Regions from separate parts of the Pantoea sp. Ae19-2 genome, predicted to be linked through region 3. Evidence: predicted binding sites of a transcription regulator. Region 3 holds the regulator's gene; each other region holds the start of a gene.
What was found. The regulator CRP, encoded in region 3, controls carbon source genes, mostly activating them, when cyclic AMP is high. The targets are predictions, from matches to a motif close to ATGTGANNNNNNTCACAT.
Positions count from the first base shown of each region.

Region 1: a site for CRP is predicted at 4,267-4,284, ahead of srlA (PTS glucitol/sorbitol transporter subunit IIC). Genes of this name have one in related genera too.
Region 2: a site for CRP is predicted at 4,780-4,797, ahead of yrbN (protein YrbN). Genes of this name have one in related genera too.

Region 1 is NZ_JBCHWE010000001.1:2,946,908-2,954,348, forward strand. Features, by position in the region: gene puuE (allantoinase PuuE) at 1-742, opposite strand, end outside; gene hpxA (allantoin racemase) at 777-1,508, opposite strand; gene AAIE03_RS13710 (GntR family transcriptional regulator) at 1,505-2,227, opposite strand; gene AAIE03_RS13715 (NCS1 family nucleobase:cation symporter-1) at 2,370-3,869, shown strand; gene srlA (PTS glucitol/sorbitol transporter subunit IIC) at 4,370-4,918, shown strand; gene srlE (PTS glucitol/sorbitol transporter subunit IIB) at 4,936-5,952, shown strand; gene AAIE03_RS13730 (PTS glucitol/sorbitol transporter subunit IIA) at 5,976-6,335, shown strand; gene srlD (sorbitol-6-phosphate dehydrogenase) at 6,345-7,124, shown strand; gene AAIE03_RS13740 (transcriptional regulator GutM) at 7,178-7,441, shown strand, end outside.
Region 2 is NZ_JBCHWE010000001.1:3,415,767-3,423,207, forward strand. Features, by position in the region: gene ubiU (ubiquinone anaerobic biosynthesis protein UbiU) at 1-699, shown strand, start outside; gene AAIE03_RS15720 (U32 family peptidase) at 709-1,593, shown strand; gene AAIE03_RS15725 (luciferase-like monooxygenase) at 1,706-2,716, shown strand; gene AAIE03_RS15730 (DEAD/DEAH family ATP-dependent RNA helicase) at 2,808-4,700, opposite strand; gene yrbN (protein YrbN) at 4,693-4,773, opposite strand; gene nlpI (lipoprotein NlpI) at 4,878-5,762, opposite strand; gene pnp (polyribonucleotide nucleotidyltransferase) at 5,892-7,441, opposite strand, start outside.
Region 3 is NZ_JBCHWE010000001.1:4,300,099-4,307,539, reverse strand. Features, by position in the region: gene tauA (taurine ABC transporter substrate-binding protein) at 1-372, opposite strand, end outside; gene AAIE03_RS19770 (LacI family DNA-binding transcriptional regulator) at 594-1,574, shown strand; gene AAIE03_RS19765 (LysE family translocator) at 1,577-2,179, opposite strand; gene AAIE03_RS19760 (hydrolase) at 2,234-3,250, shown strand; gene AAIE03_RS19755 (YheU family protein) at 3,255-3,473, shown strand; gene AAIE03_RS19750 (phosphoribulokinase) at 3,535-4,404, shown strand; gene AAIE03_RS19745 (OsmC family protein) at 4,434-4,838, opposite strand; gene crp (cAMP-activated global transcriptional regulator CRP) at 5,142-5,774, shown strand; gene AAIE03_RS19735 (YccS/YhfK family putative transporter) at 5,833-7,441, shown strand, end outside.

The sequences.
Region 1 (7,441 bases), 1.4 Mb from region 3:
ACGTGAAGAACTGCTCTGCGGTGTTAAAGCCCTGGGGCGATGCAAAGCGCATATCGTTACATTCGAGCGTATAGGGAATGATCAGATGCGGTTTTACCGTACCATCCTGACAGGTAACCTGCGTCCAGAAGGGCAGATCGTCGCCATAATAGTCGCTGTCGTAACTGAATCCGCCCTGTTCGACCACCAGACGACGCGTATTCGGGCTGTCGCGTCCGGTGTACCAGCCCGTCGGCGCCTGACCAAACAGATCCGTTAACACATCCACCGCCTGCTGCATGTGCTGACGCTCGGTTTTAGCATCGATGCCCTGATAGTGGATCCAGCGCCAGCCGTGACTGACCACGTCGTACTTCGCCTGTTTAATGGCGTCTACGATTTCCGGATGACGCGCCAGGGCCATCGCCACACCGAACACGGTGAGGGGCAATCCCCGTTTCTGAAACTCGTTATGAATGCGCCAGAAACCGGCTCGGGAACCGTATTCATACAGCGATTCCATCGACATGTGACGATCGGGATAGCTGGCGGCACCAATGATGTCAGACAGGAACTGCTCTGAACCCGTGTCGCCATGTAATACGCTGTTCTCGGCCCCCTCCTCGTAGTTGAGCACAAACTGCACCGCCACCCGCGCTTTTTTGGGCCACGCCGCATGAGGAGGATTCGCGCCGTAACCGATTAGATCGCGCGGGTAATTTTTATTGAAGCTGTAGGTTTTCTTATCCTGGCTTTCAGTCATAACTTGCATCCTGTCGGTGAACGGGAACATCTGCTTAGTTTAGGTGCTGAAAGGCACCCGAGAGGGGTTTATGTAAAGGATAAGCCAAATCGCCCTGTTTGCTGGTGCCAAATCCCAGCGCCACCAGCGATTCCACCATTTTTACCGCCGCACTGACGCCATCAATCACCGGCATCTCCAGCTCCTGTGTGAGCGACGCCGCCAACGTTGCCATGCCGCCGCAGCCTAAAACAATCGCCCCACAGCCATCTTCCCGTTTTGCCTGTATACAGCGCTGGCGCACTTTCTCCTGTGCCAGCCCGCTGCCATCCTCCAGCGCCAGCACGGGTAAATCGATAGCATGTAAGGCCGCACAATGGTGGGTAAAGCCATACTGCTGAAGTAAATGTCGTGCGATGACCAGCGTGCGCGGCAACGTGGTGACGATCGAGAAACGCGTTGCCACCAGTGTGGCCGTATGCATGGCCGCTTCTGCGATGCCGATGACCGGACCGCTGGCCAGTTCACGTGCCGCCAGCAGTCCCGGATCGCCAAAACAGGCAATCACGTGGCCACTGACGCCCTGTGCTCTGCCAAGTTTCACCTGCTCCAGTACGCCTATCGCCGCAATCGCCTCATCGAAATGCCCTTCAATGGAGGGCACGCCCTGCGAAGGGCACACGGCGAGGATGTCCGTACCCGGCGCGGCAACGGCGCGGGCTGCCCGACCGATGGTTTCCGTCATCGCCTGGCTGGTATTAGGATTAATAACCTGAATCAGGCTCATGATACGGCTCCTTTGTGACCCGAAAATAGTCGGGTGAAATCGGGCAAGGTTTCGCCGCCGCGTTCGAAATGCAGGCTGGAAACAATGTGTTCAAAGTGGTGCTGCAGTGAGTCAGTGAGCGGCACCAAGGCCTTTTCACGTAGCAGCTGTAACAAACGATCGTGATCATCACAGCGACAACCGCGTTGCCACGGCGCGCCCCACGCGGCAATCACCAGAGACGATCGCTGCGCCAGGCGCGTAACAAGATCGGTTAACACCTGATTGCCGGAAATCGCCTGCAGCTGAATATGAAATGCCGCCGAGAGACGAATCGCCGCAGGGCCATCGTGATGTTCGATGGCCGCCTTTTCCTGGGCGACCAGCGCAGCCAGCCCGGCAAGGTGAGGCGGCTGCATATGTTCCAGCACAGCGGGAAGGTTGGCGCACTCGAGTAAACTGCGGGTACGAAAAATATCACGGGCTTCATCAACGCCGGGCGTAGCAACATGTGCACCACGTTTGGGCGTAAGCGTAACCATTTGCACCGCAGCAAGGCGCTGCAACACTTTACGGATGCCCGTGCGGCTGACGCCAAAGACCTCTGAAAGCGCCTCTTCCGGCAATTTGCTGCCGGGCGGCAGTTGGTGTTCAACAATGGCGTTCATTAACGCCTGATAGATAGGTTCATCTTTATCATGCAGATCGGCCGCCGTTCTCTGGCCCTTTTCACTCTTCATTACCTGCTCCGGTAAACAGCGTTGCGTCACTTATCGTATACGTTAAAAATAAATTTTGTATACAAAAAACAAATTTGGCCTGGATCCTGCAAAGTCATTTCACAAGGTTATTTTATTCATGTCTTTGAGAGGAGCAGGTTTCATGCCAAATCATTCAACGGTGAGTAGCACATCGGCCTCTGAAGCCGGGAAAGCATACAGTCCAAAGCTATGTAATGAAGACCTGGCGCCTACGCGCCATCAAAACTGGTCCTGGTACAACATCTTTTCTTTCTGGATGTCGGACGTACACAGCATGGGCGGCTATGTGGTAGCGGCGAGCTTCTTCACGTTGGGCCTGGCGAGCTGGCAGGTGCTGCTCTGCCTGTTGGCGGGGATCTGCATTGTTCAGCTCTGCGCCAACCTGGTCGCTAAACCGAGCCAGATGGCCGGTGTGCCTTATGCGGTTATTTGTCGTCAGGCATTCGGTGTTTTCGGGGCTAATATTCCGGCGGTAATCCGCGGCCTGATTGCATTTGCCTGGTACGGTATTCAGACCTGGCTGGCGGCAAACGCGCTGATGCTGGTGCTGCTGAAGTTTTACCCGTCGCTTGAAAGCCTGACCCACAGCCACTGGCTTGGTTTATCGCAGCTGGGCTGGTACTGCTTTGGCGTGATGTGGGTTCTGCAGGCAATGGTGTTCTGGCATGGCATGAGTGCGATTAAGCGCTTTATCGATATCGCAGGCCCCGCAGTGTATGTGGTGATGCTGGCACTGGCGGGCTGGATTGTATACAAAACCGGTTTCGACGGTATCTCCTTTACGCTGGCCAGCAAGTCGCTGTCGGCAGGTGAACAAACCTGGCAGATGATTACGGCAACGGCATTAGTGGTGTCTTACTTCTCAGGCCCGCTGCTGAACTTTGGTGACTTTTCCCGCTATGGCAAAAGCATGGGCGAGATCCGCCGGGGTAACCGCTGGGGACTGCCGTTCAACTTTCTGCTGTTCTCCATCGTGACCGTTGTCATTGTATCGGGCACTCAATCCCTGTTTGGCAAAATGATTACCGATCCTATTGAAACCGTCAGCATGGTCGGCAGCGATTTAGCCGTGGCGATTGGCTTACTGACCATGATCACCGCAACGATCGGTATCAACATCGTGGCGAACTTTGTCTCGCCTGCTTTCGATTTTTCAAACTGTTCGCCGCAGAAAATCAGTTTCCGCACCGGTGGCATGATTGCGGCAGTCGGATCGGTCCTGCTCACACCGTGGAATCTGTTTCAGTCTCCTGAACTGATTCACTACACGCTCGACGTACTGGGTTCGTTTATCGGCCCGCTGTTTGGCATTCTGTTAGCCGATTTTTATCTGATTAAGGGCGGCCGTATTTCAGTAGACGATCTGTTTGATGCCACACCGCAGGGGCGCTACTGGTATCGCGGTGGATTTAACCCGAAGGCCATTATCGCTTTGCTGCCCTCAGTCGCTATCTGTCTGGTGATCAGTTTTATCCCTTCCCTGCATCAGGTGGCCAACTTTAGCTGGTTTATCGGCGTGGCGCTGGCGGCAAGCTGCTACTGGTTAGTGGCGCGAGAAAAGCAGACCGAGCAGAAAGACCTCACTATGCCTTCCGGCACGGTGGTCATGCAGAAGGAATAACGCCCTGTTCAGACGCAGTATAACTGTACAATAACCACATAAACGACTCTGACTGGAGTCGTTTTTTTTAATAGCCGGACACCGGATCGCCTTGATGGCGAATACTGCTGACTGTTTGGCGCGCCAGCCCTGACCGCCCCAGATAATGTTCGTGGGTGAATACGCGCTCATCCTGTTTGCCCTCCTCTCCCTTTCGTGCAAAAGCGCCGTGTGCCCGTTACCCCCTGTCTTGACCTGCTAGAAATTTGCAGTGACAAGGCATTTAAAATCAGCGAGATAAGTCATTAAACCCTCTGCGTATCCCGGCGTCGCGGTAACGAAAGAACGCGGGATTCCCGCACCCGATAACATTCATTTCAAAATAAAAAAGATTCAAAATGAAAGTTAAATAATTTATTTGTGATCTATATAAAATATTTATGCCTTTTAAACGACTATATTTTCTGCGTGTTAAGACCTAACCAACGTGAAAATCCGGGCAACCTTAAAAGGAGCGGCACATGATTGATGCAATCACCTTTGGTGCGGAATGGTTTATTGGACTGTTCCAGAAAGGAGGTGAAGTTTTTGTCGGCATGGTGACAGGAATTTTACCTTTGTTAATTAGTTTATTAGTCGTAATGAACGCGTTAATCCGATTCGTAGGGCAACATCGAATTGAACGGCTGGCACAGAAATGTGCGGGCAATCCTGTATCACGCTATTTGCTTTTACCGCTTATTGGCACCTTTGTTTTTTGTAACCCGATGACACTCAGCCTGGGGCGATTTATGCCCGAGAAATATAAGCCAGGATATTACGCGGCCTCATCATACAGTTGCCATTCAATGAATGGGTTATTTCCGCACGTGAATCCGGGTGAACTCTTCGTTTATTTAGGGGTTGCCAGTGGCCTGACAACCCTGGGCTTACCCCTGGGCCCTCTTGCTGTCAGCTATTTTCTGGTTGGGCTTTTTACTAACTTTTTTCGCGGCTGGATTACCGATCTCACCACCAGCCTGTTTGAAAAAAAGATGGGCATCAAACTCGATAAAAACGTTCAGCTCTAATAAAGGCGGAAAATAAAATGACGACACAAATCCGTATCGAAAAAGGAAGCAGCGGTTGGGGCGGCCCTTTACAACTTGATATAACACCCGGGAAAAAAATTGTTTACATCACCGCCGGCGCCCGACCGTCAATCGTGGACAGGATCAGTGAAATCACCCATTGGGAAGCCGTAGATGGTTTCAAACAAGGGGAACCGCCAGCCGATGAAATTGGTCTGGCCATCATCGATTGTGGTGGCACGCTGCGTTGTGGTCTTTATCCCAAACGCGGTATCCCCACCGTGAATATCCATGCGACAGGAAAGTCCGGACCGCTGGCACAATATATCCTGGAAGACATTTATGTCTCTGGCGTTAAGCCTGAGAATATCAGCATCGTCAATCGCGATGATCACGGCAGTAAAGACGTCATTCACACCCATGACGAAAAACGTGCTGCCCTCGCGCCCCGTGGCGCTGGCGCGGGGAAAGATTATGACTCGAGTAAAAAAATCACCGAGCAAAGCGACGGTTTACTGGCAAAAATTGGCACAGGAATGGGGACCGTCGTTGCCGAATTTTTCCAGGCCGGGCGGGATACCATTGATACCGTACTCAAGACCATCCTCCCTTTTATGGCATTCGTGGCGGCCATCATTGGCATCATCATGGCCTCAGGTTTGGGCGACATGATTGCCCACGGGCTGACGCCACTCGCCACCAATCCTCTTGGCTTAATCACGCTGGCCTTAATCTGTTCCTTTCCGCTCCTGTCGCCGTTCTTGGGGCCGGGCGCCGTGATAGCCCAGGTTATTGGTGTACTCATTGGCGTTCAAATCGGACTGGGTCATATTCCGCCCCATCTTGCCCTGCCAGCCCTGTTTGCCATCAATGCACAAGCCGCTGCAGATTTTATTCCTGTGGGTTTATCGCTGGCGGAGGCGAAACAGGACACCGTGCGCGTGGGGGTTCCTTCCGTTCTGGTCGGCCGCTTCCTGACCGGTGCCCCTACCGTGCTGATTGCCTGGGCAGTCTCTGCCTTTATTTATCACTAAACGCCCCCTTCTGGAGAAAAGTCATGACGCACTTTGAAACCGAAATAATCAAAGTGGGCATAAACGCCCACGATGCGCTGCTTGAAAACATGATGATTTTATTTCGGGAAGGCGCACCCGCCGATATTCAGGATTATTGCTTTATCCACCAGCATGGCACGCTGACGGGGCATCCTGTCACGGGTTCAACCCTGCAGTTGGGAGAACGGTGTTATACCGTGACGGCCATCGGTGAGGTCGCGATCGAAAACTTGCGCGAACTGGGCCATATCACCGTTGTTTTCGACGGGCAGCCAACCGCGCAACTGCCTGGTTCAATCCATGTTAGTGGAAAAGCGCCCGACAGAATTACGACGGAAACATCCGTAAAACTCTTTGCATAGGAGCGAGTTATGTCTGAAGTTGCTGTGGTTATCGGTGGTGGGCAAACGCTGGGGGCATTTCTGGCAAAAGGGCTGGCCGAAGCAGGTTACCGCGTTGCCGTCGCGGATTTGAAAGGGGAAAACGCCCGAAAGGTCGCCTCAGAAATTAACGCCGAATATGGCGCCAATCGGGCCGTGGGTTTTGAGGTTGATGCAACAGATGAGGCGAGTGTTATTGCGCTTGCTGGCAATATCGATAAGGTCTTTAAACAGGTCAATGTGATGATTTACAGTGCCGGCATGGCAAAAGCGTCCTTTGTCACTGATTTCGCCTTAAAAGATTTTGAAATATCTTTGCAGGTCAATCTGGTTGGGTATTTTCTCTGTGCACGTGAATTTTCCCGACTGATGATTCGCGATAATATTCCGGGCCGCATTATTCAGATCAATTCGAAGTCGGGCAAAACAGGCAGTAAACATAATTCGGGCTACAGCGCGGCTAAATTTGGCGGCGTGGGATTAACACAGTCACTGGCCCTCGATTTAGCGGATTATGGCATCAGAGTACATTCGCTGATGCTGGGTAATTTGCTCAAATCGCCGATGTTTCAGTCTCTGCTTCCTCAGTATGCAAAAAAACTGGGCATCTCGCCCGAGGAAGTTGAAGCCAGCTATATTGCAAAAGTGCCACTCAAGCGCGGTTGTGAATACCAGGATGTGCTGAACGTCTTGTTGTTTTATGCAAGTGACAAGGCCTCATATTGCACCGGGCAGTCTATCAATATCACGGGTGGCCAGGTGATGTTCTGATTGCCCCTTCAATATCGCTGGCCTGGTATGTTGGCCTTGCTCAGGAGACGAAGATGAGTAGCGGGATAATTGCTGTAGCACTGTTGGCATGGCTGGCCCATTCGTTGTTTGGCTGGTATCAGTTACGACGCTTTAACCATATGCTGGAGGGGTTATTTCAGCAAGGTCGGGTTGGCATCGGGCGATCGGCTTCAAACCGCTTCAACGTTAAACCCCGCGTAATTATCGCAGTCGCGGTCAATCCCGAAGGACGAATCCTGGCGGCTGTCATTATGAAAGGCTTCACCGTTTTTGCGCGTCCACATGCTTTGCCTTTG
Region 2 (7,441 bases), 880 kb from region 3:
CTGGAATATGCCACCGCGCGCTATCCTCACATCGAACGTCATCTGTCAGTGCAGGCTTCCGCCACCAACCTTGAGGCCATTCGTTTTTATCATCGCCATTTCAATTTGCACCGAGTGGTACTGCCGCGCGTACTGTCGATTCATCAGGTAAAACAGCTGGCGCGCAGTACACCTGTTCCGCTGGAGGTCTTTGCCTTTGGCAGCCTGTGCATCATGGCCGAGGGCCGCTGCTACCTCTCTTCCTGGCTAACCGGTGAATCGCCAAACAGTAAAGGCGCCTGCTCCCCCGCGAAGTTTGTTCGCTGGCAACAAACGCCGGCCGGCATGGAGGTACGCCTTAATGACGTGCTGATCGATCGCTATCGCGCAGAGGAAAGCGCCGGCTATCCCACGCTGTGCAAAGGCCGTTATCAGGTTGACGACCAGCGCTATCACGTGCTGGAAGAGCCCACCAGCCTGAATACGCTTGAACTGTTGCCAGAGCTGATGCGGGCAGGCATTGCCTCCGTAAAAATCGAAGGCCGTCAGCGCAGCCCTGCCTACGTATCCGATGTCGCCCGCGTCTGGCGTCAGGCTATCGATCGCTGTCAAGCTCAGCCGGATAACTTTGAAGTGGCACAACAGTGGACGAAAACGCTGGGGGCCCTGTCAGAAGGCACGCAGACCACCTTAGGCGCCTATCATCGTGACTGGCAGTGAGGAAAAACCATGAAATACTCTCTCGGCCCCGTGCTCTGGTACTGGCCCACCGCCACGCTGGAACATTTTTATCACCTCACTGCTGACAGCAGCGCTGACATTGTTTGTCTTGGGGAAGCCGTCTGCAGCAAGCGACGCGCCACGCCTTTTGCCGCCTGGATGGATTTAGCACGAATGCTGTCAGCCCGTGGGAAGCAGGTGGTCATTAGCACGCTGGCTTTGCTGCAATCCCCTTCTGAGCTCAAAGAGCTACAGCGCTATGTAGAGAACGGCGAGTTTATTATTGAGGCCAACGACCTGGGCACCGTGAATATGGCGGCAGAGCGCAAGCTGCCCTTCGTTGCGGGGCCCACGCTCAATGTTTATAACGCCGATACGCTGCAGCTTTTAGTCAAAGAGGGCATGACGCGCTGGTGCTTGCCCGTTGAAATGCCGCGCGACTGGCTAGTGGAGCTGCTCCAGCAGTGTGAGACAAGAGGCATCCGCCAGCAGTTCGAGGTGGAGGTGCTGGGTTATGGTCATTTGCCGCTGGCCCTGTCAGCCCGCTGCTTTACAGCACGTTCGGAGAATCGCGCCAAAGATGCCTGCGAAACCTGCTGTATTCATTATCCTCATGGACGCCGGGTCCTCTCACAGGAATCGCAACAGGTTTTCGTCCTGAACGGTATCCAGACCCTGAGCGGTTACTGCTATAACCTGGGGAACGATCTGGTTGGTATGCACAACTATGTAGATATCGTGCGGTTGTCACCTCAGGATGAGGAAACCTTAAGCCTTATTGACCGTTTCCGCGCAAATGAAGAGGGGCAGGCGCCCCTGGATCTGGCGAAAAATCGGGACTGTAATGGCTACTGGCGCAAGCTGCCGGGCATGGTTTTGCAGGCTGGCGACTGAAAGGCACATACAGGCAACATACGGCGAGTGTAAAAAGTTTTAATATGGCGGATGTTACGCAATACTTGATGGCGCAGGGTATGACACCTGCGCTATACACTCTGGAGTACTCATGTCTGAGAAAAAAAGCGTTCGCCTCTCCGTACTCGATCTTGCCCCTGTTCCTCAGGGTGCCACGCCTCGTGATGCGTTTCACCATTCACTCGCGCTGGCGCGTCAGGCTGAAGCCCTGGGATTCGAACGTTACTGGCTGGCTGAACACCATAATATGACCGGCATTGCCAGTGCCGCCACGTCTGTGCTGATTGGCTATCTGGCCGCGAACACCACAACGCTGCGTCTGGGTTCGGGCGGCATTATGTTGCCGAATCACGCGCCGCTGGTGATTGCAGAACAGTTCGGCACTCTGGCCTCGCTTTATCCCGACCGTATCGATCTGGGATTAGGCCGCGCCCCCGGCTCGGATCAGCGCACCATGCTGGCCCTGCGCCGCAACCTGTCGGGCATTCAGGCCGATACCTTCCCGGACGATGTCGCTGAGTTGATCGACTGGTTTGATGCGGAAGCCGGCGCGCAACCACCTGTTCAGCCGGTGCCCGGCTTAGGCCTGAAAATTCCGGTGTGGCTGCTGGGTTCCAGCCTTTACAGCGCACAGCTGTCGGCCAAAATGGGACTGCCGTTTGCCTTTGCCTCGCACTTTGCCCCGGACCAGCTGTTCCAGGCTCTGCATGTCTATCGCGAGAACTTTACGCCTTCAGCCCGTCTCGCCGAGCCGTACGCTACGGTGTGCATTAACGTGGTTGCCGCTGACAGCGAAAGCGACGCGCGTTTCCTGTTCACTTCAATGCAGCAGCAGTTTATTAATCTGCGCCGCGGCAAGCCGGGCCCGCTGCCTGCCCCGGTCCAGAACATGGACAGCCTGTGGTCGCCGTCAGAACAGTATGGCGTTCAGCAGGCGCTGAGCATGTCGCTGGTAGGGGATGTCGAGAAAGTGCGTCACGGACTGGCTTCACTGCTGCGTGAAACCCAGGCGGATGAGATTATGGTTAACGGTCAGATTTACGATACGCAAGCCCGTCTGCACTCGTTTAAGCTGGCGATGGACGCTGCACGCAGCCTGTAAATCAGCAGCAGCCCTTCTGGGATAAGCCAGAATCAGGACAAAAAAAGGGAAGCCCGCAGGCTTCCCTTTTTATTACGACGATTTAGCTCGCTTACGCGTCACGACGACGTGGTGCAGCCGCACCGTCTTCACGACGTGGACCACGACCGCCTTCGCGGTTGAAGCTGCGTCCGCCTTCACGACCACCTTCACGGCGCTCAGAAGAGAAACGACGCGGGCCCTGACCTTCAGGACGTGCACCGCCGCCACGACGTTCGCCAGCACCAGCGCCAGGACGACGCTCGCCACGGCCACCTTCGTGCGGCTGAGCATCACCCAGCAGCTGCATATTCATTGGCTTGTTCAGAATACGCGTACGGGTAAAGTGCTGCAGCACATCACCTGGCATGCCTTTCGGCAGCTCGATGGTGGAGTGCGTACCAAACAGTTTGATGTTACCGATGTAACGGCTGCTGATATCGCCTTCGTTGGCAATTGCGCCCACGATGTGACGCACTTCAACACCGTCGTCACGGCCCACTTCAATGCGGTACAGTTGCATATCGCCAACGTCACGACGTTCGCGACGTGGGCGGTCGCCATCACGGCTTTCGCGTGGACCACGTGCATCACGGCTCTCACGACGATCGTCACGCTCACGGAATTCACGACGCGCTGGACGTGGTGCATCAGCAGGAACGATCAGCGGACGCTCACCCTGTGCCATTTTCAGCAGCGCAGCAGCCAGCGTTTCGATATCCAGCTCTTCTTCAGGCTGCATCTTCGCCAGCAGCGCACGGTACTGTTCCAGATCGCTGCTTTCCAGCTGCTGCTGAACTTTTGCCGCGAACTTAGCCAGACGACGCTGACCCAGCAGTTCTGCATTTGGCAGCTCAACTTCTGGAATGGTCAGCTTCATGGTGCGTTCGATGTTACGCAGCAGACGACGCTCGCGGTTCTCTACGAACAGCAGTGCGCGACCTGCACGACCAGCACGACCGGTACGGCCGATACGGTGAACGTAAGATTCTGCGTCCATCGGAATATCGTAGTTAACAACCAGGCTGATACGCTCAACGTCCAGGCCACGGGCCGCAACGTCGGTAGCAATCAGGATATCCAGACGACCATCTTTCAGGCGCTCCAGCGTCTGCTCACGCAGTGCCTGGTTCATATCGCCGTTCAGTGCCGCACTGTTGTAACCGCTGCGCTCCAGCGCTTCAGCCACTTCCAGCGTTGCGTTTTTAGTGCGCACGAAAATGATCGCAGCATCGAAGTCTTCTGCTTCAAGGAAGCGAACCAGCGCGTCAGTTTTACGGCCGTAAGCCGTCCAGTAACTCTGGCTGATGTCTGGGCGCGTAGTCATGCTTGACTGAATGCGCACTTCCTGCGGATCTTTCATAAAACGCTTGGTAATACGACGAATCGCTTCTGGCATGGTGGCAGAGAACAGTGCGGTCTGATGACCTTCTGGGATCTGCGCCATGATAGTTTCAACGTCTTCGATGAAGCCCATGCGTAACATTTCATCGGCTTCGTCCAGCACCAGACCACGCAGGTTAGACAGATCTAACGTGCCACGTTTCAGGTGATCCAGCAGACGGCCTGGAGTACCTACGACAACCTGTGGTCCCTGGCGCAGGGCGCGCAGCTGCACGTCATAACGCTGGCCGCCGTAAAGGGCAACCACGTTCAGACCGCGCATATGTTTAGAGAATTCGGTAACAGCTTCAGCTACCTGCACCGCCAGTTCGCGGGTCGGTGCCAGCACCAAAATTTGCGGTGCTTTAACAGTTGGATCGATGTTGTGTAACAGCGGCAGCGAGAACGCTGCAGTTTTACCACTCCCGGTCTGCGCCATACCTAATACGTCACGGCCCGCCAGCAGGTGAGGAATACACTCAGCCTGGATTGGGGATGGCTTGACATAGCCCATGCCGTTCAGTGATTCAAGGAGTTCGGCGTTCAGGCCAAGTTCTGCAAAAGTGGTTTGAATATCAGTCATGTAGTACACGTGCCTCGTTGATTGCGGCGGCCAGTCTACATAACTCGTCGTGAAAACTTTCAGTCATTTTCATCAAAAAGTGTGAACCGGCTCAAATTAGAAGTTTTGACGAACAGAAAAGCCCTCATCCCTGAAGATGATGACTTGACAGGTTTTACAGGCAAAAAAGTTCGTCAGCTATTGCTGGTCAGATTCTGATAAATCGTCTTGTGCCTGGCCGAGTTGCGCCAGTTCCAACAATGCGTATCGGTGTTCAACAAAGTTATTCACGTTGTTGGCAACCGCCAGTTTGAACAACGCTTCTGCGTTGTCCTTCTCCCCCAGACTTAGGTAATACTTACCTAAATAGAAGTTGGTTTCACTGAGATGTTCAGCGAGCGAGGTGTTATCCGTTGCGTCCGCCTTGAGACGTTCCATCAGTGTTGCTTCGCTGATGTCGCCCAGGTAGAACTCGACAATATTCCATCCCCATTGGTCCTTGACCGCTTTGTCGTAACGCTGCTTAAGCGCCACTTTTGCTTTGTCGGCATCCATCCTGCTTTCAACCAGGTAGAGCCACAAGCTGCGGAAAGGATCGTTAGGATCGTCTTGATAAAACGCCAGCAGATCATCTTGCGCTAACTTGTATCGACCGCCGTAATAGAGGGCGATACCACGATTTAAATGCGCATAGTTGTAAGTTGGATCAAGCTCAAGTACAGAATCAAACGCTTCATAGGCGGCATCAAAGTTGCCCGCCTGCGTTAAGTATATACCAAGATAGTTAAACACTTCTGGCATATCTGGTCTTATAGACAGCGCTTGCGAAAAATCGTTCCGCGCTAATGCCCTCAGACCCAAACTATCATACAACACTCCGCGCTCATATAACAGCTGTGCGCGTTCATCATCGGTAAGGGCTCGACTGGCAAGAATTTGTTCCATGCGAGCCAGAATCACTTCCTGTTGCAGTGTGGGCTGTAAAGGTACTGCAAGAACTTCGTTCTTACGCCAATTGGAGTTGCTGCATCCTGCCAGCGTCAAAGCTGTCGCAACAAAACACCAGCGCAAAAAAGGCTTCATTTCCCACTCCCGAATACAAACATTGGGACAACCATCCTGTTATCCGCCTGCTGTGCACAAGGATTCCCGCCCTCGCGATGACACAAAAGCCTCTCCCTGCCAGGCAAGGAGAGGCAAATCAGGAAAGACTTATTCAGCGTCAGGTGCGCTCTCAGCTGCAACAGCTTCAGGCTTGGTTTCTGTCGCTTCTTTGATGCTCAGACGTACGCGGCCCTGGCGATCGACTTCCATCACCTTCACCGGGACTTCCTGACCCATCTGCAGATAGTCAGTCACTTTCTCAACGCGCTTATCGGCGATTTGAGAAATATGCACCAGACCTTCTTTACCACCGCCGATAGCGACGAAGGCACCAAAGTCTACGATACGTGTGACTTTACCGCTGTAGATACGGCCCACTTCGATTTCTGCGGTGATCTCTTCGATACGACGAATCGCTTCTTTCGCTTTCAGACCATCGGTTGCTGCGATTTTCACGGTACCGTCATCTTCGATTTCGATGGTTGTACCGGTTTCTTCGGTCAGCGCACGGATCACAGAACCGCCTTTACCAATCACATCTTTGATCTTGTCTGAATTGATCTTGATGGTGTAAATGCGCGGTGCGAACTCAGAGATTTCCTGACGCGGCGTGCTGATAGCCTGTTCCATTACGCCCAGAATGTGCAGACGCGCACCTTTGGCCTGGTTCAGCGCAACCTGCATGATCTCGCGGGTGATGCCTTCAATTTTAATGTCCATCTGCAGCGCAGTGATACCTTCACGGCTACCGGCGACTTTAAAGTCCATATCGCCCAGATGATCTTCATCACCCAGGATGTCGGACAGGACAACAAACTTGTCGTCTTCTTTCACCAGGCCCATTGCGATACCCGCAACAGAGGCCTTGATTGGCACACCGGCATCCATCAGTGCCAGAGAGGCACCACAGACCGAGGCCATAGAAGAGGAACCGTTAGATTCGGTGATTTCAGAAACCACACGCACGGTATACGGGAAATCTTCAGCTTTAGGCATCACGGCCAGCACGCCGCGCTTCGCCAGACGACCGTGACCGATTTCACGACGCTTAGGCGAGCCCACCATACCAGTCTCACCAACGGAGTACGGAGGGAAGTTATAGTGGAACAGGAAGCTGTCGGTGCGTTCGCCCATCAGCTCATCCAGGTTCTGCGCATCGCGGGTGGTGCCCAGCGTCGCGGTCACCAGCGCCTGTGTTTCACCACGGGTGAACAGTGCGGAACCGTGTGTACGTGGCAGAACGCCCGTGCGCACGTCCAGACCACGGATCATGTCTTTTTCACGGCCATCAATACGTGGCTCGCCGTTCAGGATGCGGGTACGAACCACATTCTTTTCCAGGCTGTGAACGATATCGCCGATTTCGGCCGCATCGAGTGATTCATCTTCTGCCAGAAGCGCAGCAATGGTTTCGTCTTTAATGACGCCAACCTGGGTGTAACGCTCTTGCTTATCGGTAATGCGGTATGCATCGCTGATACGGGTTTCGGCCAGCGCCGCAACGCGTGAAATCAGTGCAGTATTTGCCTGCTCTGGCTGCCAGTCCCAACGCGGTTTGCCCGCTTCGGCAACCAGTGAGTTGATGTTTTCAATCACGATCTGCTGCTGATCGTGGCCAAACACCACCGCACCCAGCATCTGCTCTTCAGACAGGATTT
Region 3 (7,441 bases):
CAGATCCTGAGGGCTGGCGATGGTTTTCCTGACAACAAGCGCTTCTGAATTCCCCAACTGAGAGGCGAGCAAAAACGCTTCTATCGGGAGTTGCTGCGTCGCCGCAACCGCTAGCGGACTGGACCCAATATTGCCTATCTGCACATCTCCGGATGCCAGGGCGCGCAATACGCCCGCCCCACTGTCGAATTTGCGCCAGGCTACCGTTGCGCCGCTCTCTTTAGCAAAAGTGTTATCTGCCTGCGCCACCTTGGCCGGTTCGGCAGAGGTTTGATACGCCACCGTCACGTCGACCGCGCCGGCCTGAAACGCCAGCAGTGCCAGCACAGTAGCCAAAATGGTTGACTGCCCTTTTAACATGATTTTCCCCATCACTTTTATGATGTGGGCAGTGTTGCTGGCAGGATTAATTTCACAAAGGAATTAAAAGTTATCCCTAATAGAAAGAAATTCTTAGATCATCATCTGCAATAGATTGCCGTTATATGCAAATTAAAATTCAGACAAAAAGCCATAAATTTGTCAGGCGCTCACATGCTGGGTGTGCTATTGATATGCGCTATTATTTGCTCCCGGTGAGGCCTGCGAGTTCGATGTCGATCGACAAAGTTGCCCTGTTAGCTGGCGTGTCTAAAGCCACGGTATCCCGCGTGCTTAACGCTCATCCAGGTGTGAAAGCGGATACGCGCCAGAAAGTGCTGGATGCCATTTCAACCAGCGGCTATCAGCCAAACCTGTTAGCGCGTCAGTTGCGTACCTCACAAAGCCATATGCTGCTGGTGCTGATTTCAGATATCACCAATCCCTTTTGTTCCAGGGTGGTGCAAGGCATTGAAGCGGAAGCCGAAATGCATGGCTACCATATCCTGTTGTGTAATTCCGCCTCGCAGTTTAAACGCGAAGCCGCTTACCTGACGCTGCTCACAGGCAAAGTCGTTGATGGCGTCATTACCATGGACGCGGCGGCCGGGCTGGAAAGCCTTATCGATATCATTGGAGATGCGCCCTGGGTGCAGTGCTCAGAGTTTGATCCCCAGATTGCGGCATCCTCGGTCTCCATCGATCATCTTGAGGCTGCGCGCGATACCGTACATTACCTTGCTGCCAGAGGCCGCCAACGCATTGCACTGGTCAACGGCGACATGCGTTATCTGTATTCCCAGTATCGTGAGCAGGGTTATCGCCAGGCCATTGAGCAAACGGATTTGGGCTGGTCTAAGGTCGTCTATACTGCGGATATTTCCTGTGAAGAAGGCAGTCGGGCTTTACGGGAGATGTTGCACTCGCCCGAGCGACCAGACGCGGTCTTTGCCGTGTCCGATGTACTGGCGGTCGGCGTCGTGCATGCGGCGCTGGAAGCAGGCTTGCGCGTACCCGAGGATTTGGCTGTGGTCGGGTTTGACGGTATTCCCTTTACCGGCAGCCTGAATCCGCCTTTGACCACCATAGAGCAACCGATGAATGAGCTGGGCGCCCGCAGCGTACAGTTGCTGCTGAAAAAAATCCGTCAGCCCCATGCGCCGGTTGTCAGGGAGGTGCTGCCCTGGAAGCGCCTGGAACGCGCCTCCAGTTAACGTCAGCGCCAGATGAGCAGTACGCAGGCTGCGGTTAACAGCCCCATACTGAGGTTAAATATCTTCCACGCGCGCGGACTGCGTAAAACACGGCCAATCATCGCGCCAAACCCCATCCAGATGATGCCCGCGACCAGATTGACCATCACCATCCCTACGCTGATTAACAGGACAGAGCGGCGATATCCGGCACCGGCCAGGCTAAAGCTGGCTATCGCCCCCAAGGCCATTAACCAGGCTTTGGGATTGATCAACTGCAACAATCCTCCCTGCCAGAAGGGCATGGGCGCGACCGGTGCCGCATCGGTCTCCAGCTTTTCGTATGCGGCGGTCGCAATTTTCCATGCCAGCCACAGAAGATAGAGGCTCCCGGCAACTTTCAGGATAAGGTGCAGTGAGGGATAGAGCAGGATCAATCCCCCTACGCCAAACGCCACCATCAGTAGCATCAGTTGCATACCAATCATGATGCCGACCATTAACGGAAGGGTACGGAAAAAGCCAAAGTTGGCGCCCGAGGCGGTGAGTAACATATTATTAGGGCCGGGTGTAATCGCCGCGACCCAGAGAAACCCTAACATTGATAAAAAAAGACTGAGTTCCATTAATCCGGGTTCTCCCTCCATTATGTGAAAACTTATCGAAGCTAACAGTGTGATATGGAACAGACAAGCCTTTACAACATGAAATTTTCGGGCCCGGACGGCGCGGCGTTCAGCCCCATGCGCGGCCTGACCAATCCGCATGTGCAAACCATATTGCCGCGCCTGTTCCGCCGTACTCTAGCGTTAACGCCTCACTGGCAGCGGCTGGATTTACCCGATGGTGATTTTGTCGATCTGGCCTGGAGTGAAGATCCACAGTTTGCCGCGCATAAACCACGCGTGGTGCTGTTTCATGGTCTGGAAGGAAGCTTCCACAGTCCCTACATCCATGGCCTGATGAAAGTCTGCAGGCAACGTGGCTGGCTGGCCGTAGTGATGCATTTTCGCGGCTGTAGCGGCGAGCCGAACAGGCTAAACCGGATTTACCACTCCGGCGAGACGGAAGATGCACGCTTTTTCCTGACCTGGCTGAAGGCCCGCTGGGGACAGGTTCCTACTGCAGCTGTGGGGTTTTCGCTGGGCGGGAATATGCTGGGTTGCCTGCTGGGCCAACAGGGCAGTGACGTTGCGCTGGATGCCGGCGTTATCGTTTCGGCACCCTTGATGCTTGAACCCTGTAGCGCCCGACTGGAACGTGGGTTTTCCCAAATTTATCAGCGTTACCTGCTGAGCCAGCTTAAAAAGAATGCCAGGCGCAAGCTGCACGCATGGCCCGACACCTTACCGGTCAATCTCAGTCAGCTGAATGCCCTGCGTCGCCTGCGTGATTTTGACGACGCCATCACGGCCCGGGCGCATGGCTTTGCCGACGCCACGGACTATTATCGCCGTGCCAGCGCCCTGCCGTTGCTGAGATCGGTGACAAAACCGTTGCTGATTATCCATGCAAAAGATGACCCCTTTATGAGCGATGAGGTGATCCCGCAAAATGACCAGTTATCTGCCACTATTACCTATCAGCTGACAACACACGGTGGTCATGTTGGATTTGTGAGTGGTACCCTGCGTCAGCCTGAATTGTGGCTGGAACAGCGCGTGCCGCAGTGGATTTCCCCTTATCTGGATAGCTAACCCTGTGATTATTCCCTGGCAACAGGTTTCTCCCGAAACCCTTGAAAACGTTATTGAAGCCTTTGTTCTGCGCGAAGGTACCGACTACGGCGAACAGGAACTCAGCCTGACCGAAAAAGTCGGCAATGTGCGACGCCAGCTGCAGCAAGGTGAAGTCGTGCTGGTCTGGTCTGAGCTTCATGAATCGGTCAACATCATGCGCAAAAGTGAGTTCCGTGGCTGATGCACAGAACGAAAAATCGTGCTAACAATGCTCATCGCCTGATTTCACAGGGAGTTTCACTATGTCGGCACGTCATCCGATTATCGCGGTAACAGGTTCCAGCGGTGCCGGAACCACTACCACCAGCCTCGCATTCCGTAAAATTTTTCAGCAACTCAATTTGCACGCGGCCGAGCTGGAAGGGGACAGTTTCCACCGATTTACCCGGCCTGAAATGGATATGGCTATCCGTAAGGCGCGCGATCTGGGTCGCCATATCAGCTACTTTGGCCCGGAGGCGAATGATTTCGGTCTGCTGGAGCAGACCTTTGTTGAATACGGTGATCAGGGCAAGGGCCAGTCACGTAAATACCTGCATACCTACGACGAAGCGGTGCCCTGGAATCAGGTACCAGGTACCTTTACCCCGTGGCAGCCGCTGCCACCGGATACGGACGTGCTGTTTTATGAAGGACTGCACGGCGGCGTCGTGACGGCTCAGCACAACGTCGCTGAAAAAGTGGATTTACTGGTCGGCGTCGTCCCCATCGTTAACCTGGAGTGGATTCAGAAGCTGGTACGCGATACCGGTGAACGCGGTCATTCGCGTGAAGCCGTAATGGATTCGGTGGTGCGCTCAATGGAAGATTACATCAATTTCATTACGCCGCAGTTCTCACGCACCCATATTAACTTTCAGCGGGTTCCAACCGTCGACACCTCTAACCCCTTTGCGGCACGCACCATTCCTTCACTGGATGAAAGTTTTGTCGTCATCCACTTTCAGGGGCTGGAAGATATTGATTTTCCCTACCTACTGGCCATGCTGCAGGGATCGTTTATTTCCAATATCAACACGCTGGTTGTACCTGGCGGGAAAATGGGGCTGGCGATGGAATTAATTATGGCACCGCTGGTAAAACGGCTCATGGAAGGCAAACGCATTGAATAAAATCAGAGGCCGCGCTGGCCTCTGAATAATTACAGCTCGATAACTTCGTAACTGTGGGTAATTTCCACCCCTTTGCCTAACATAATGGCAACCGAGCAATACTTCTCAGCTGAAAGGTCGACCGCACGCGCCACGGCTTTATCTGAAAGTGCTTTTCCACTGACGATAAAATGCAGGTTGATGCGGGTAAAGATGCGAGGCGCTTCTTCCCGGCGTTCTGATTCGAGTTTTACTTCGCAATCAGCCACATCGTTGCGACCTTTTTGCAAAATTGATACCACATCAATGGCGCTGCATCCGCCGGCCGCCATCAGCACCATTTCCATAGGGCTGGGCGCTTTATCGCCGGAATTGCCGTCCATTAAGACCTGATGTCCGGACGAAGACTCGCCGAGGAATGTTAACCCTTCAACCCATTTGACTCTTGCCTGCATAATCTGGCCCCCAGAATGCCCTGTTTTTGCGTCAGAGTACGCTTTTGCCTGGTAAACAGCAATCCGGAGAAATCAGCCTTATTGCTGAAGCGAGACAACACAAGACAGTCGGCGAAAGCTGTGCTACAAACAGTGCTGAAAATATTTTTCGTCATCCGAAGACGAAGCCGGGAAGAATGATGCGCTCTGCGCAAATGCAGCCCGAATAATTTCCTGAATGGAAACACGCTTAACGCTTTCATCGCCTGGCAGGGAAACTGAGCCCTGTATTTTGGGCACGATTACAATAGAGGATAATAGCGAATGGTTCTCGGCAAACCGCAAACAGACCCTACACTTGAATGGTTCCTGTCCCATTGCCATATTCACAAGTATCCATCCAAAAGTACGCTGATTCACCAAGGTGAAAAAGCCGAAACGCTTTACTACATCGTGAAAGGTTCCGTCGCGGTACTGATTAAGGATGAAGAAGGCAAAGAGATGATTCTTTCTTATCTGAATCAAGGCGATTTTATTGGTGAGCTTGGCCTGTTTGAAGAAGGTCAGGAGCGCAGCGCCTGGGTACGTGCGAAAACTGCGTGCGAAGTGGCAGAGATTTCCTACAAGAAATTCCGTCAGCTCATCCAGGTTAACCCGGATATTTTGATGCGTCTTTCTTCTCAGATGGCTCGCCGTCTGCAGGTGACGTCAGAAAAAGTGGGAAATCTCGCTTTCCTGGATGTGACCGGACGCATTGCACAAACGTTGCTTAATCTGGCTAAACAGCCAGATGCCATGACGCATCCTGACGGCATGCAAATTAAAATTACTCGTCAGGAAATTGGCCAAATCGTTGGTTGTTCACGTGAAACCGTGGGCCGTATTTTGAAGATGCTGGAAGATCAGAACCTGATCTCCGCACACGGCAAAACCATCGTTGTTTACGGCACACGCTAAGCCTGACTGTTCACGGCGTGATGGCGACATTATGCCGTGAATGTCTTGTGTTGAGCCGATGTGGCGAAGAATAATCTATCACCCCGAAGTTAACTATGCGCTGCGCCAGACGCTGGTGTTGTGCCTTCCCGTAGCGCTCGGCTGGCTGTTCGGCGATCTGCAAAAAGGATTGCTGTTCTCATTGGTTCCCGCCTGCTGCAACATTGCCGGTCTGGACACGCCCCACAAACGCTTCTTTAAACGCCTGATCATCGGCGGCAGCCTGTTTGCCCTTGGCAGTTTACTGATGCAGTGGCTGCTGCTTAAAGACGTGCCGCTGCCGCTCATCCTGTTTGCCCTGCCTTTGCTGCTTGGCGTCACCGGAGAGATCAGTCCGCTGCACGCCCGACTGCTGCCCGGCACGTTAATCGCGTCAATTTTTACCCTCAGCCTGATTGGCCGTATGCCCATTTACGTTCCGCCCCTGCTCTATATCGGTGGAACGCTCTGGTATGGCCTGTTCAACTGGTTTTGGTTCTGGCTGTGGAAAGAGCAGCCGATGCGCGAAAGCCTGAGCCTGATCTACCGTGAGCTGGCAAATTACTGTGACGCCAAGTACAGCTTATTGACGCAGCTGACCGATCCGGAAAAAGCCCTGCCGCCCCTGCTGGCGCGTCAGCAAAAAGCGATCGATCTGATCAACACCTGCTATCAGCAAATGCATATGCTGTCTGCGAGTCGCGATCACAGCCACAAACGCCTGACCCGGGCGTTTCAGGTAGCACTGGATCTGCAGGAGCATATCTCCGTCAGCCTGCATCAGCCGGAAGAGGTCCAGAAGCTGGTCGAGCAAAGCCATGCTGAAGCCGTCATCCGCTGGAACGCCAGAACGATTTCAGCCCGGCTGCGCGCGCTGGCCGACGATATTCTGTATCACCAACTCTCTGGTCGTTTCGATATGGACAAGCAGTTGGGTGCGCTGGAGAAAATCGCCCTTCAGCATCCGGACAATCCGGTGGGTAACTTCTGTCTCTATCATTTCAGCCGTATCGCCCGGGTGCTTCGAACCCAAAAGCCGCTTTATCAACGCGACCTGATGGCCGATCGCCAGCGTCGTTTACCGCTGCTGCCCGCGTTGCGGAGCTATCTGTCGCTGCGGTCTTCCGCACTGCGAACGGCCGGGCGTTTTTCCGTCATGCTGATGCTGGGCAGCGCCCTGGCCGTGTTCTTTTCGATTCCTAAGCCCTACTGGATTTTGATGACCATCATGTTTGTCAGCCAGAGCAACTACAGCGCAACCCGCGTACGTATTCAGCACCGGGCCCTGGGAACCTTTGCCGGACTGGCTATCGCGGCGGCGTCGCTACGCCTGGATGTGCCTGAACCGCTGGTGCTGAGCATCATGCTGGTGATTACCTTTATCAGCTACCGTTTTACCCGCCAGTTTTACGGCTGGTCAATAGTGGGATTTACGGTTACGGCCGTTTATACGCTGCAACTGCTCTCCCTTAACGGGGCACAGTTTTTACTGCCCCGCCTGCTGGATACGCTGATGGGCTGCCTGATCGCCTTTGGGGGCATGTTATGGCTGTGGCCGCAGTGGCAAAGTGCCCTGCTGCGCCAGAATGCCCATGATGCGCTGGAGGCCTGTCAGGATGCCCTGCGAATGTTGCTGGGCCCGGAGCAGT